DNA from 2 places in the Ensifer sp. Root142 genome. Region 1 is predicted to be linked to the other one. Evidence: predicted binding sites of a transcription regulator. Region 1 holds the regulator's gene; the other holds the start of a gene.
The links. Region 1 encodes HrcA, which represses chaperone genes, less so after heat shock. Its sites were predicted from a motif close to GTTAGCACTCNCNNNNNGNGAGTGCTAAC; they were not measured.

Region 1 (7,915 bases):
AAAACCGTCGCCGATGCGATCAAGATGCACGAGTCGACGGTAAGCCGCGTCACCTCGAACAAGTACATGCTGACGCCGCGTGGGCTGTTCGAGCTGAAGTATTTCTTCACCGTCTCCATCGGTTCGGCCGAGGGCGGCGACAGCCATTCGGCTGAGTCCGTGCGTCACCGCATCCGCATGATGATCCAGCAGGAAGTCGCCGATGCGGTGCTTTCCGACGACGATATCGTCGACAGCCTCAAGCAGGCCGGCGTCGACATCGCGCGACGCACGGTGGCGAAATATCGCGAAGCGATGAACATCCCCTCCTCCGTGCAGCGACGGCGCGAAAAGCGGGCGCTGGCCAAGGTATCGGGCTTCTAAAGCAGGTCGCGCAACAGTTTTTCAGCGGTTTTGCGACGACGACATGCGAAAGAAAAAGAGCCTAAAGCGACGACGCAAGGTTAAAGCGTATTAACTTTTTTGCGACCTTCAATTGACTCTCCGCGACGCAGGGGATATGAGCCCGCCGCAATTGCCGAGGACACGGTCTTCCTCAGGCGGCCGGCACGACCGGTAGGTGCGACAGAGAGGCTCCCGCAAGCGTGAAAGGCTTGGATGACGAGAGCGCTTGGAATAGACTGGCTACGCAAATCACGAAATAGAGAGGAAACTCCATGAGTGTGCGTGTATCCGGTAAACAGATGGAAATCGGCGATTCGTTCCGCGCCCGCATTGGCGATCAGATCGAGCAGGCCGTTACCAAATATTTCGACGGAGGATATTCAAGCCAGGTCACTGTGGAAAAGTCTGGACCGCGCTTTAGCGCCGACTGCAAGCTTCATCTCGATACGGGCGTGGTTATGCAGGCGAATGGACAGGCCAATGACCCTCAGGCTGCCTTTGACGCAGCGTCGGAGCGCATCGAAAAGCGCCTACGTCGCTACAAGCGCAAGCTCAAGGACCACCACAACGGTAATGGTCAAGGTACCGAGGTGGCATACACAGTGATGGACTCGGTGCCATTCGAGGATGACGAAGTCCCCGAGGATTACGCACCGACGATCGTCGCCGAAAGCTCGAAACACCTGAGGACGATGTCTGTCGCCAGCGCCGTGATGGCGCTCGACATGACGGATGAACCCGTCCTCATGTTCCGCACTCCCGGCAAGGCAGAGTTGAATATCGTCTACAGACGCAACGACGGAAATATTGGCTGGATTGACGCCGCCAATATCAAGGGATGAGTGGAAAAAGGGAGTGCCGGTGCGCCGGCGCTCCCGCCACTTGGATCAGCGGACAGGCCGGAAAATACGACTTTTCTGTGCATGGCACCCGCCAAGACAAAGATGGTTAGAGCCATTGCGACGCATTTATGATGATGTTGTCCGGCTCTAACCGGCGAACGAGGACAAAAGAATGGCATTGGCAGGCTTACTGCACCAAAATGCGATCATCCCGGCCATGAGGGCCAACTCGAAAAAACAGCTCCTTCAGGAATTGGCGGCTAAAGCGGCAAAGATCACCGGCCTTCCGGAACGCGAAATCTTCGATGTCATCCTGCAGCGTGAACGGCTGGGCTCCACGGGCGTCGGCAACGGCATTGCTATCCCGCACGGCAAGCTCAACAACCTGCCGTCGATCATCGGGATCTTTGCGCGGCTGGACACGCCGGTCGATTTCGAAGCGCTCGACGACCAGCCTGTCGACCTCGTCTTCCTGCTCCTGGCGCCCGAAGGCGCCGGCGCCGACCATCTCAAGGCATTGTCGCGCATCGCCCGCGTACTGCGCGACCACGACATGGTGGCGAAGATCCGATCGAGCGATTCCGCCAGCGCGATCTACACGCTGCTCAACGAGGACACGACCTCGCACGCCGCCTGAGCCACGGCCCGGACCGGCCGTCAGTAAAGCTGACGGCGGTTCAAATGATCAATGAAAATTCGAAACAGTGCGCCCTGGCTCGAAATACCGAGCCGGCGATAAATGTTCTTGCGGTGAATGCGGACGGTTCCTTCGGCGATGTTCATCGTCTTGCCGATCGACAGGTTGCTGTGCCCGCGCAGGATCAGGCGGACGATGTTGCGTTGCTGCCGGGTCAGGCGGTCGGCGCAGAGGCTGTCGAAAGCGGTTTCGATCGCGTCGTCGGGCCGAGGCGTCGCCGCCACGGCATGGCTTTGCTGGCGCCAGTTCGAACGCACGGCCTCTCGCACGATCGGCTCGTAGACCCGCAAGCGCTCCAGTTCCTCGTCGCTGAACGGCGTGCCGCCGCGGCCGCGCATCAGCGAATAGGTGGCCTGCACGCTGTCATCGAGCGGAATGACGAAGCCAATCTCTTCGACCAGAACCCCGCTTTCCATCGAGATGCAGGGATGCACCTCGGCCGAGCTTGAAAACTCCGAATGGAAGAACCGGTCAGGCGCAAGTTCGCGCATGCGCCATAGCCCCTGCGGCTGGCCGGAGCTGCAGGCAACATAGAACGGGTCAAGCAGATAGGCGCCGCCGAGATAGGCAGAAAGCGCGCTGGCGGACACCTTGGCGGTGTAGCCGTCATGCAGCACGATCGGTCTGTTATCATAGGGATAGGCGAAGGCAACCGAGAGATCGAAGCTTGCGACCGAGCGCAGCATGCGATCGAGCGCGCCGCCGAAATCCTGTGTTCCGATCAATCCGATCATGGCCGAAATATCGGCCGACTCCCGAGCCAGCATCCGCGTCGAACTCTCCCCTACCCCCGTATCCCGCATGGGATATCGACAGCCCCCTCTTCGTCAACAATAATTCATCCCACGAGGGACCAAGATCGTAGCACGTGTTTAGCCGCGACGCTTGAGCACAGGGGGACACGATGGCAGGCAGACTTTCCGGAAAAGTGGCTTTGATCAGTGGTGGCGCCGGTGGCTGCGGGCTTGCCGCATCCGAACTCTTTGCCCGCGAAGGGGCCAAGGTCGGCATCGTCGATCTGCCACGCAGCAAGGGCGAAGAGGTTGCCGCCGCCATCCGCGCAAACGGCGGCGATGCGATCTTCGCGCCGGCCGACGTCTCGATTTCTGCGCAGGTGAGCTCGGCCGTCAAGGCGGTCGAAGCAGCCTTCGGCGCGATCACCGTTCTCTTCAACCATGCCGGCATCCTGGCGGTCGGGCCCTTTCTGGAGACGGAAGAGGACGAATGGGACCGGCTGATGGCCGTCAACGTGCGCAGCATGTTCCTGATGACCAAGGCGGTGCTTCCAGGGATGCTCGCCGCCGGCGGCGGCAGCATCGTCTGCACCTCGTCGATCTCGGCCGTGGCGGCGACGCCGATGGAAGTGCTCTACGACACGACGAAGGGCGCCTGCCACATGTTCGCCCGTGCCATCGCGGTTGAGTTCCGCGACCGCGGCATCCGCTGCAACGCCGTCTGCCCCGGCTTCATCGCCACCGATCACGGCAAGCGCGAACTGGTGGGCCTCAGGAAATACGGCGTCGATGTCTCGGAAGCGGCGATCGCTGCCCAGCAGGGGCGGATGTGCGACCCGAAAGAGGTCGCCAATGCCGCGCTGTTTCTGGCCAGCGACGAGGCAAGCTTCGTCAACGGCACGCATCTGTTCGTCGACAATTGCTTCACAGCGGTCTGAGAGAGGGGAAAGATATGCTTCAGACGGGCGGCCACTGGCGCAACTGGGTCGGAAACCAATCCTGCATCGTGCGCCAGCGCGGTGCACCCGAGAGCGAGGCGGCGCTCGCCGAAATGGTCCGCGAGGCGACGTCGCAAGGGCTCAATGTGCGCTGCGCCGGCTCCGGCCATTCCTTCACGCCGGTGGCGCTGACCAGCGGGCTCCACCTGACGCTTGCCAACATGCAGGGCGTGGTCGCCATCGACCAGGCGCGCAAACGCGTCTCGGTCCGGGCGGGAACGACGATCAACCAATTGGGCAAGGTATTGAAGTCGAACGGCCTCTCGCTGATCAACCAGGGCGACATCGACAGCCAGGCGCTGGCTGGGGCGCTCACCACCGGCACCCACGGCACGGGAGCAGCACTTGGCAACATGGCCTCGCAGATCGTCGGCATGCGGCTCGTTGAGCCCGACGGCAGCATTCTCGTCGTCGACGAGACGACGCCGGACCTGCTGGAGGCGGCCCGCGTCTCGATCGGCATGCTCGGCGTGATCTCCGAGATCACGCTGCAGGCGATGGACAGCTACAACCTGCATGAAAAGCTCTGGCGCTGCACATTCGACGAGATGATCGAGCAGCACGACGAACTCGCCGCCAAGCATCGGCACTTCGGCTTCTTCTGGTGCCCGGTTTCCGAAAGCCGGCATTGCTATTGCCTGCCGGATACCGCGTCGGTTTCGACGACGGACAAGACGTCCGACGTCTGCGAGATGAAGGTGATCGACATCACCGACCGGCCGCCGATGGAGCAGGGGTTCGAGAAGATCGCCTATTCCTCGGAGATCTATCCGATCGAGTATGTGCCGAACTTCCACGAACTTGAATATGCGGTGCCCATCGCCCACGGCAAGGAGGCTGTAAAAGCTGTGCGCAAGCTGATGCTGGAAAAGCACCCGACCTGCATCTACCCGATCGAATACCGCTTCACCGCAGGCGACACCGGCTGGATCAGCCCGTTCTACGAGCAGGATTCGATCACGCTTTCCGTCTCGGGCGAGCCGGGCACGGACTATTGGGAGTATCTCAAAGACGTCGATACGATCCTGCGCCAATACGGCTCGCGGCCGCATTGGGGGAAGCTGCATTTCCTCGGCGCGGAGGACGTGACTGCGCTCTATCCACGATCCGGCGATTTCCGGGCATTACGGGCGAAAGTCGACCCGGAGGGCCGTTTCCTCAACGATCACCTGCGGCAGTTGTTCGGTTGATATGATTGCCGAAAACAAGAAACGCCGCGCATCCGAGTGGACGCGCGGCGTTGAAATGGATCAGACCGCAGCTCAGGCCGCCGGGCTGTCGCCTTCCGTAGCTGCCGCCTTCGGGCCGCCCTTGGATACGCCGACCATGGCCGGGCGCAGCACGCGGTCGCCGATGGTGTAGCCGGCCTGAACGACCTGCAGCACCGTGTTGTTCGGCACGTCGGCGTTCGGGATTTCGAACATTGCCTGGTGGAAGTTCGGGTCGAACTTCTGGCCTTCCGGCTCAAGCTTCTTCACGCCGTGACGTTCCAGCGCCGACAGCATGGCGCGCTCGGTCATCTCGACACCTTCGATGAGGGCAGTAAGGCCCGCTTCTCCGGCTTCCTTCGCTTCAGCCGGGATGGCATCGAGCGCACGGCGCAGATTGTCGGAGACGGCGAGCATGTCGCGGGCAAAACCAGCAACGGAATAGGACTTGGCATCCTTGACGTCGCGTTCGGTGCGGCGGCGCAGGTTGTCCATTTCGGCGGCGAGCCTTAGATACTTGTCGCGCAGGTCGTTGTTCTCAGCCCTTGCAAGCTCCAGCGGATCGGGCTCGGCAACCGGCGCCGCTTCCACAACCTCGGGCGTATCGTTGACTGCCTCGTCGGTCGCGGCAGCTTCGTGTCCGTGCTTGTTTGTTTCGTCGGTCATGACGTTCTCCGGTGTTCGTCTGTCTTGTCTTCCGCATTCCGACGCCCGCGCGCAACGATGGCCGCATGGCGTAAAATGCCCAGTGACTGGATTTGATGCCGATATCGAGGTTTAGGGCCGAAAAATCAAGGGTTCAATGCTGCCTGTGGCCAAAAGCGCCTGATCAGCGCGAAAGCCGCGACATCAACTGCGCGGTATAATCGACCATCGGCACGATGCGCGAATAGTTGAGCCGCGTCGGACCGATGACGCCGACGGCGCCGACGATGCGATCTTCACTGTCGCGATAGGGCGCAACGATCAGCGACGAACCGGACAATGAAAACAACTTGTTCTCCGAACCGATGAAGATCCTGACACCCGGGCCGCTCTCTGCGAGGTCAAGCAGCTCGATCAGGCTGTCCTTCTTTTCCAGGTCGTCGAAGAGCATGCGCAGGCGGTCGATATCCTCGGTTCCCTCCAGGCCCTCGAGCAGGTTGGCCCGGCCGCGAACGATCAGCCGTGCCGGCTTTTCATCGCCCTCGTTGCCCGACCAGATCGCCAGTCCACGCTCGACCAGATCCTGGGACAGGGCATCGAGTTCGCTGCGCACGGTCTGCTTGACGGTTTCGAGCTGCGAGCGCACCTCGCCGATCGTCTGGCCGGCGAGATGGGCATTCAAGAAGTTCGCTGCTTCCGTCAGTTGCGAGCTCGTCACGCCGGCGGGAAGCTCGATGATGCGGTTTTCGACCTGGTCATGCTCGCCGACGAGCACGGCCAGCGCCTTGGTGGGCGCCAGCCGGATGAATTCGACATGCTTGAGCACCGGATCGTTCTTGGCGGTGATCACGAGGCCGGCGCCGCGCGACATGCCCGACAGCATCTGGCTTGCCTCTGCCAGCAGCGTATCGACCGGCTGGGCATGGTCGCTCAACCGCACGTGCCGATCGATCGAAGCACGATCTTCTGGGGAGAGATTGCCGACCTGCATGAAGGCGTCGACGAAGAAACGCAGGCCCGTCTGCGTCGGCAGGCGGCCGGCGCTGATGTGCGGCGAATAGATCAGCCCGAGATCTTCGAGGTCGCTCATCACATTGCGCACGGACGCCGGCGACAGCGACATCGGCAGCAACCGCGAAAGGTTGCGTGAGCCGAGAGGCTCTCCGCTGTTCAAATAGGTTTCGACGATGCGACGGAAGATTTCACCGGAACGCTCGTCCAGCGCCGCCGCGATATCGGTCACTCCGGGATTGCGCAGTACCATGTCGCTCCATGTTCGCAGGCCAATCCTGCCGCCGGAAATATAGTGATCCCCGCGCCCGATAGCAAAAGGGAAAAATCGCCCCGATCCCCGGCTGTCCACCGGTTCCCTTTGGCTGCGCCATGCTCTAGAAGGCTCACCAGATACGATAGGAGTTTGATGATGCGGCCATCCGGCAGAAAAATCGACCAAATGCGCAAGGTTTCGTTCGAGCGCAATTTCTCCAAGCACGCGGAAGGCTCCTGTCTGGTGCGATTCGGCGATACGCACGTGCTGTGCACAGCCAGCCTTGAGGAAAAGGTTCCGGCCTGGCTGCGCAACGGCGGCAAGGGTTGGGTGACGGCCGAATACGGCATGCTGCCGCGCGCCACCGGCGAGCGCATGCGTCGCGAAGCCTCGAGCGGCAAGCAGAGCGGCCGCACCCAGGAAATCCAGCGCTTGATCGGCCGGTCGCTGCGCGCCGTCGTCGATCTGCCCGCACTCGGCGAACGCCAGATCTCGATCGACTGCGACGTCATCCAGGCTGATGGCGGCACGCGCACGGCCTCGATCACCGGCGCCTGGGTGGCGCTGCATGACTGCCTGAAGTGGATGGAAGCCCGCAACATGGTGAAGGTCGAGAAGGTCCTGAAGGACCATGTCGCCGCCATATCCTGTGGCATCTTCGCCAACCAGTCGATCATCGACCTCGACTACCTCGAAGATTCCGCCGCCGAGACCGACGCGAATTTCGTCATGACCGGCACCGGCGGCATTGTCGAGATCCAGGGCACGGCCGAAGGCAAACCCTTCAGCGAAGCGGAATTCGCAAGCCTGCTCGGACTGGCAAAGACCGGCATTGCCGAGCTTGTCGCACTGCAGAAGCAGGCGATCGCCGGCTGACGAGAAGGACGGAGACGATGGCCCCGGCGCTGGATGGCATTCTTGAGACTGCGCTCTATGCGTCGGATCTCGACGCCGCCGAGGCCTTCTACAGCGGTGTGCTGGGGCTGGAGAAGATTACACGGCGGGAGAACCGACATGTGTTCTTTCGCTGTGGCTCGGGCGTTCTGCTGATTTTCAATCCTGCGGAAACGGTCAAACCGCCTTCGCCGGATGCGGCCCTGCCGGTGCCGCCGCACGGCACCACCGGCCAGGGCCACATGT
Region 2 (7,915 bases), on a different contig from region 1:
GACCCCTTGGGAGTAAAGGTCGCCATATTCACCGGTCTGAGCATTCCAGCCATAGGAGAACTCGCTCTTTTCGCGCAGCTTGCCAACGATCACAGAGCCTTCCGCACCGGCGTTCTCTGCAATTTGGCGGACGGGGGCCTCAATTGCGCGGCGAACGATGTCGACGCCGACCCTCTGGTCCCGGTTGGCTGTCTGCAGGCTATCGAGCGCCTTCACCGCGCGCAGCAGCGCGACGCCGCCACCGGGCAGGATACCTTCCTCGACCGCAGCCCGCGTCGCGTGCAGAGCGTCGTCGACCCGATCCTTCTTTTCCTTCACCTCAACTTCGGTGGAGCCGCCAACGCGGATGACAGCGACGCCGCCGGCAAGCTTGGCAAGGCGTTCCTGCAGTTTTTCCCGATCGTAATCGGAGGTGGTCTCCTCAATTTGCGCCCGGATCTGGGCCACGCGACCGTCAATTTCCGTCTTCGAACCGACACCATCGATAATGGTGGTATTCTCTTTTTCGATCGCCACCTTCTTGGCGCGTCCGAGCATTTCGAGAGTGACGTTCTCGAGCTTGATGCCGACGTCTTCGGAGATGACCGTGCCGCCGGTGAGGATGGCGATGTCTTCCAGCATGGCCTTGCGGCGATCGCCGAAACCGGGTGCCTTGACGGCAGCGATCTTGAGCCCGCCACGCAGTTTGTTCACGACAAGCGTGGCAAGAGCTTCGCCTTCGACGTCCTCAGCAATGATCAGGAGCGGTTTCCCGCCCTGAACGACAGCTTCGAGAACCGGAAGCATCGACTGCAGGTTCGAGAGCTTCTTCTCATGGATGAGGATATAGGGGTCCTCGAACTCAACGCGCATCTTGTCGGCATTGGTAACGAAATATGGGCTGAGATAGCCACGGTCGAACTGCATGCCTTCGACGACTTCAAGCTCGGTTTCCGCTGTCTTGGCTTCCTCGACGGTGATGACGCCCTCGTTCCCAACCTTTTCCATTGCCTCAGCGAGGTACCGGCCGATTTCCTCGTCGCCGTTGGCTGAAATGGTGCCCACCTGAGCGATCTCGGAGTTGTTAGAAATCTTGCGGGCGTTGGTCTTCAGTTCCTTGACGACCGCGTCGACGGCCACGTCGACACCGCGCTTTAGGTCCATCGGGTTCATCCCCGAGGCCACGGCCTTCGCGCCTTCCTTCACGATCGCCTGGGCAAGGACGGTCGCGGTCGTCGTACCGTCCCCAGCGAGATCATTCGTCTTGGATGCCACTTCGCGCAGCATCTGGGCGCCCATGTTCTCGAACTTGTCCTCAAGCTCGATCTCCTTGGCGACCGTAACACCATCCTTGGTAATGCGGGGGGCGCCGAAGGATTTGTCGATCACGACATTGCGACCCTTCGGTCCCAGTGTCACCTTCACGGCATTAGCAAGCAAATCGACCCCGCGCAGCATACGGTCACGGGCATCGGTGTTGAATTTGACTTCTTTCGCGGCCATTTTTCACTCCTTCAATAGGCAGCTTTGTTGACTGACGTGGATCAGGCGGCCTTAATCTGCTCGGCCTGTGGCTCGATGACGCCCAAGACATCGCTTTCCTTCATAATCAGCAGATCCTCGCCGTTGATCTTGATCTCGGTGCCGGACCATTTGCCGAACAAGATGCGATCACCCGCCTGGACATCCAGCGCCTGGATCTGGCCCGCCTCGTTGCGCGCGCCTGAGCCGACGGCGATGACCTCGCCTTCTTGCGGCTTTTCCTTGGCGGTGTCGGGAATGATGATGCCGCCCTTGGTTTTCTCCTCGGAATCGACCCGGCGGACGAGAATGCGATCATGAAGCGGTCGGAACGACATGTTTTCCTCCAATGGACAAACAATGATGTTGGTGTTCCCCCAGTCGGCCTGGATGACCAGTCCGGTCAGGTACAAAACCTCAATCGAGCGTCTTGCGCGAAATGATCTGGTTTGCCGAATTTTCGATTTCAAGAGGAAGACGCAAAAAAATAGCACTCGAGCTCGGTGGCTGCTAAGGCACTGGAAAGGAACAACAAACCTTCGCGCCGCGTTTCGCTTTTTTGCTATAGGCGCAAAGGCACCGCCTTACAAAGTCAAATGGACGGAGGTGAAGCATGCAATTCTCATCAGATCTCGATTGCCAGCTTAACGGTTATGGTCTCACCACTGCGCATATCCTCTATCGCATTCCCGATTTCGAATCCGTCCTGCAGGCCTATGTCTGGCAGGACTACGATTTGGCTCCCGATTTCCCGCAATTGCATAGGTTCCTCGACTTCTGGCAGCCCAATCTTGAAGGTCCGCTGCACTCTGTCCGCTATTCGTATCAGCGTCTGATCGGGCCTAATGAATGGCGGCGCGTCGACGGCGAGTTCAGATTGTATTGAGGCTTCAACGGAATTAGTTACTCCCTGGCCCATGTGCTCGCGAGGATCGATGAGCTTGATCGGGAAACGAGAGATTTACCGCTGGTCTGAAGGCCGAAAATTTTCCCAGCCATCGCTCTTGAATCCGAAATTCGCGAAAACCAGATCAATTGTCGCCAGCCGCTGCGATCAGGGCTGGCTTTGCTGGAAGCCCCGTCTTTCGGCGCTTCCGTACCCATGTTGCTCAAGGAGGATATGGCTATGGCAACATCTTACGACTACGCACCGCTGTTCCGCTCGAGCATCGGCTTCGATCGGATCTTCAATCTTTTGGAAGACGCGCAGCGCGGCCGCTCGATCAGCGACTGGCCGCCCTATGACATCGTCAAGACCGGCGAGGACAGCTACCGGATTTCGATCGCAGTGGCCGGCTTCGCGCAGGACGATCTTGACTTGACCTTTCAGTCCAACCTGCTGACCGTGACCGGCAAGAGGCAGGAACCTTCCACGGACGGCTATCTGCATCGTGGCATTGCCGGCCGCCCGTTTGAACACCGGTTTGAGCTTGCCGACCATGTCAAGGTGACTGGCGCGGATCTGAAGAACGGTCTTCTGTCCATCGATCTCGTTCGAGAAATCCCAGAAGCACTGAAGCCGAGGAAAATCTCCATCCAGAGCGAACCATCTCTGGCGCCATCAACCGCTCCGGCACAAATCAAAGCGGACAAGGCTGCTTGAGAAGCTGTGAGGGGGCGCCGATGCGTCGGCGCCCTATGACACTTCGGGTCAGGAAGGAGAGAGACGATGAAACCCGATATGTTCAAAGAGCCCGTATCCATTCTTGTTGGCCTCGGTTTTCCCGCAGAGGTTCGCAGCGTCCTCGAGGCCTACCGCTATCTCTCCGAGTGTCCGACGTCACTCAGAGACACGGCACATTCTATTGCGTTAAGGGCATGTGGAGCCGCGCTTCGCGGCGAGATAGAAGCAGAGACCGCGCGTGGCTTGTTCGCGGCCTTTGCAGAGAAACACGATGTGCTGACGCCGGACACCAAATCCATCGTTGCGTTTCGCCTGCCGCGCGATAGAGATCCGCACGTGCGTTGAGTGGCCCAATGATCCACAAGACTTTGGAAAACGCGGTCAACGATGCGATGACGAAAGGACCAACAGTTCTGGCCTTGCAAGGTCTGGTGTTTCAACGGCCAATCGACGTTGTGATGGCACCCGCACTTTCTGTCGATGACAAGCGCGCGATCCTCGCTGCCTGGGCTTCGGACTATTACGCGATAGACTCACAACCGGCCCTGCGTCAAATTCCAGGAACACCTGAACCGGTCCTTATTGACGAGGTTCAGCGCGCTTTGGCAGAACTCGATTGTCGTTACCAAACCTGACGGCATTTCCAGGAGGGGAGCCAGTAGCGACGAGGAAGGGCTCTCAGCTCCGTCGAAGAAACAGGGCTCTCAGCTCCGTCGAAGAAACATGGATGAACAGCCGAGAATAGCCGAAACGCAGTCGCTCCTCGCCACCATGGTGCCGTCGGGTGCTGGCCAACCCGAAACCTGAGCACGCGGTGGCGGTCGAAGAAACGTCCCCGACTTTGATGCCCCATCACATGAGAGGTGACGCCCGCCAGCGTGGGGTGGGTCCTCGAGTAGATCGGGACCACCATTGGCTGCGAGCGTAAATGATCGGCGCATTGCTATTGCACCTCGGCACCATCTTGCCGATGGACTCGCATGAGGGCCTTCTCACCGAACGTTTCAGCTAGGCAGGAAGCCGTGCGTACGGAACCAAGCCACTTCATCACGCAGGGTCTCGATCACCGGCCGGAACTCCAGACCCAATTCTCGTGTGCTCTTCGCACAATCATAGCGAGAGCGATCATTCTCCGCTGCCACCGTTTTCGCCATGGCCCAACTCAAGAGGACCGGCTTGCCAGTTATCCGAGCGTAGAGTTCATTGCCAGCGCCGATCAGGTAAAGCAAAATGAGCGGAATGCGGCGCGTCGGTGCCTTTGCCGTGGTGGCTTGTGCGATCAAGGGCAACAAATCGGTCATGGTCATATGCTGTCCGGCGGCAAGGTAACGTTCGCCCCGTTGCCCCCGGCGGTTAGCCAGGATCATCGCCCGCGCCACATCGCGCGCATCGACCACCGAGAAGGAGCCGGGTGGAACACCGGGCAAGCGCTCGAGCGCCACGTCCAGCACCGTCTGGCCAGCCGAGGTCGGCCCGATATCCCCCGGCCCGTGCATCCAACCCGGTAGCACCATGGCCGCCCAGAAATCGGGATGTTTGTCGAGAAAATCGAGCACCACGCGGTCCGCCAGGATCTTGCTGCGATAATAATCATCGGCATCCCGCTCATCCCGCAACATGGACTCGTCTATGGTCTGTCCCTTCGCACCACGCAGTACAGCGACCGAGCTGGTATGGACGAAGCGCCGGACGCCGGCTCGATAAGCGTGATCGAGCAAGCCACGGGTTCCCGCGACATTGGCCGCGTAGAGCGCGTCCCAATGACTCCCGCCCTTGTAAGAGTCGCGGAAATAGGCCGCTGTGTGGAAAACCACGTCCACGCCCTTAAGCGCGTCAGCGAAACCCCGCACGTCGAGCATGTCGCCGGTGATGATCTCCAAATCCAGCCCGGCAAACTGCAATGTTGCTTTTTCGGGCGAGCGAACCAGCGCTCGCACGCTCCAGCCGTCGGCGATTAGTTCGCGGACCAGATTGTTGCCAAGGAGGCCGGTTGCGCCCGTCACGAAGGCAGTGGGCGCATGGGAATCATTATTGGGATAGTTCAGCATGAAAGTGTTCCATATTTGAGGGAACACCTCGTATAAGGCTGGACTAAGGTCCATGGTCAAGAGCTTGAGGGGTGAAATATGCTGATCGGAGAATTCGCCCAGCGGACAGGGTTGAGCCAGGACACTGTCCGATTTTATGTCCGCAAAGGTCTGCTCACGCCGCAACTCGGTGCCAAAGGTGGTCGCAATCCCTATCAGATCTTCACCGACCGGGACGCCTCGACGGTTCGGATGATCCGTTTCGCACAATCACTGGGTCTGCCACTCAAGGAGATCGCGGAGATTGCTACGGAACTCCAACGCGAGGGTTTATCGCCGGCGCGGGAAATCGAGATCATGAACATCCAGCTCGTCAAGCTTGAGCAGAAGGCAACCCAATTGGCCGAGCTGACCAATTACCTGCGGGCGAAGCGCGACTGGGTCGTATGCGGCAAGCCGGGCGATGAACCCCGATTTACCGATGACACGCTTTGCCTAATCCAGCGCCCGGTTTCCGGCTTCAGCTGCACTTCTTCAGACGCGGATTGATTCCGGACAGGTTGGCTACCCCAACTCAGGGCAGCGCATTTCCACGGGCCTTTTTTCGGTGAGCGATTGCGGATATACCGCCCTTCTTTCCTGCTGTTGCAGCCTCCGAAATCTAATTTGGAAACACGATGAACGCATTGACCATGACCTGGGGCATAGCTGGCTTGACCGCACTCGGGGTGATTACACGGCCCTTTGCCTGGTCGGAATCAATATGGGCGATGCTCGGCGCGGTTCTGCTTGTTGGGTTTGGGCTTATCGGTCCGACCGATGCCTGGGCTGGTATTGCAAAAGGTACCGATGTCTATCTGTTTCTAATTGGCATGATGTTGCTCTCCGAGCTCGCTCGTCAGGAGGGGCTGTTCGACTGGCTGGCTTCGATCGCCACCACCCACGCCAAGGGATCGCCCAAACGCATGTTTGTCCTGATCTACGCGGTCGGAGTTGTTGTGACCGTATTTCTGTCGAACGACGCTACAGCGGTCGTGCTCACTCCTGCAGTCTATGCGGCCTGCCGGGCAGCGAAGGTGAGGGACCCTATGCCCTATCTCCTTATCTGCGCTTTCATCGCCAACGCTGCAAGCTTTGTCCTTCCCATCTCCAATCCGGCCAACCTGGTGATTTTCGGCGGCGGGGACATGCCGCCACTATCGCGTTGGTTCGCCAACTTCGCACAGCCTTCGCTCGCCTCCATCATCGTTACATTTCTCGCACTGTACTGGACGCAACGCTCGGTCATTGCGGCTGATGGCGTCGCGTCCAATGTACAGGCCGTGCCATTATCCTTCAGTGCGAAGCTTGCTGGTTTTGCTTTGTGCGGGACGGCCGTCATACTGCTTGGCGCATCGGCGCTGCATTTCGATCTCGGTCTCCCTACGTTTCTCGCCGGTTGTGTGGCAACCGCCGCAGTTCTGCTGATCACGCGAAAAAGCCCTATCGAGACGCTGAAAGATGTTTCGTGGAGTGTGCTGCCTCTGGTCGCCGGCTTGTTCGTCGTTGTTGAGGCATTGAACCGAACAGGACTGATTGATCATCTCGCGCAGTATCTTTCCGACCAGGCATCGGCCTCTCCGGCACAGACCGCAGCTGCTGCGGGCGCAGTCGTGGCTCTGACGTCCAATCTCGTCAACAATCTGCCCGCGGGGATTGTCGCTGGAAGCGCCGTTCAGTTGGCACACGCGTCCGATAAGATTGCCGGCGCGGTGCTGATCGGCGTCGATCTTGGCCCCAACCTCTCCGTCACCGGATCGCTTGCGACGATACTTTGGCTAACCGCGCTTCGCCGCGAGGGACTTCAGATCGGAGCCTGGGCATTCATGAAGACTGGCTTTGTCGTGATGGTGCCCGCGCTCGCTGCTTCGTTGGCCGTCCTCGCGATCCAGTGATCAAAGTGGCCAGGCTTTGCTGGAGATCGCTTGGCAACAATCCTGCCCTCTCGTAGGTAGCGAGGGGTAGACTAGAGGCGAGCCGCATGAGGCTGATTTGATGCTGATGTTGGGCGAACTGTCGGCTCTCTACAGCCCTGTGCGGGCCAATGCTGTGCTCGATCCTTACGGTTTAGCGCTGACAGGGTTCATGCTGCCCGTAGCCTGGAAAGCGCCGCCCTGGATTGTTGTCAGCTGGTGGGGCAGGTGGAGCCTCACTCTCATAAGAGCGCCGACTGTCGCTGAGGCAGTAGTAACCAGCTTGTCTGTCAGGATGTGTCGCCGGGCTTGGCGGTGTTTTGCTTGCCGCCGATCTCGGCTTTTCGATCGAGCCGGGCGAGGATCACGCCCCATCACTTCGCCGCTACGCATCAAGAGCCGCCGCTCCGTCAAGCTGACCTAGGCTTATGGATGGCCATTCGGCTCAAGGTTGCTCAATGGCCTTTGGTGCGCGGCGGCCCCGGACGACGCCCAGAACCGCTCCCAAAGTTCCACCTGTAACCGCGCCTGCGGAACCGCCCGCAAGAACTGCGATGAAGGCGTTCAGCAGTGCAGGCAGCAGGCCGGACGCGGCCTGCACGTAAATCCCTGCCGCCAGCCCCAAAACGGCACCCACAATGCCAAGCATAATTGCGAAGCCCGTCACCGTTTCCGACGGATCGATCATTGTTGAACGTGCGGTGTCATCAATCGGCGGATGTTCGTTTTCTGCCATGTGCTCCATTTTCCACTCCCTATCGCCGCTTCAATTGCCGACTTGCGAAACGCCCTTGTATCGCCGGCGACCCTCA

Region 2: the regulator HrcA is predicted to act here: its motif matches at 1,987-2,015, upstream of groES (co-chaperone GroES).

What each region holds. Positions count from the first base shown of each region.
Region 1 covers NZ_LMFK01000012.1:109,476-117,390, reverse strand. Annotated here, with positions in the region: gene rpoN (RNA polymerase factor sigma-54) at 1-363, shown strand, start outside; gene raiA (ribosome-associated translation inhibitor RaiA) at 657-1,226, shown strand; gene ptsN (PTS IIA-like nitrogen regulatory protein PtsN) at 1,399-1,863, shown strand; gene ASD52_RS13100 (helix-turn-helix transcriptional regulator) at 1,884-2,690, opposite strand; gene ASD52_RS13095 (SDR family NAD(P)-dependent oxidoreductase) at 2,828-3,595, shown strand; gene ASD52_RS13090 (D-arabinono-1,4-lactone oxidase) at 3,610-4,845, shown strand; partial or broken gene grpE (nucleotide exchange factor GrpE) at 4,918-5,538, opposite strand; gene hrcA (heat-inducible transcriptional repressor HrcA) at 5,693-6,772, opposite strand; gene rph (ribonuclease PH) at 6,932-7,651, shown strand; gene ASD52_RS13070 (VOC family protein) at 7,669-7,915, shown strand, end outside.
Region 2 covers NZ_LMFK01000002.1:169,584-177,498, forward strand. Annotated here, with positions in the region: gene groL (chaperonin GroEL) at 1-1,482, opposite strand, end outside; gene groES (co-chaperone GroES) at 1,524-1,838, opposite strand; gene ASD52_RS36925 (usg protein) at 2,114-2,386, shown strand; gene ASD52_RS05710 (Hsp20 family protein) at 2,627-3,103, shown strand; gene ASD52_RS05715 (DUF982 domain-containing protein) at 3,170-3,469, shown strand; gene ASD52_RS05720 (hypothetical protein) at 3,478-3,759, shown strand; gene ASD52_RS05725 (SDR family oxidoreductase) at 4,129-5,172, opposite strand; gene ASD52_RS05730 (MerR family transcriptional regulator) at 5,251-5,700, shown strand; gene ASD52_RS05735 (arsenic transporter) at 5,829-7,085, shown strand; gene ASD52_RS05740 (hypothetical protein) at 7,549-7,848, opposite strand.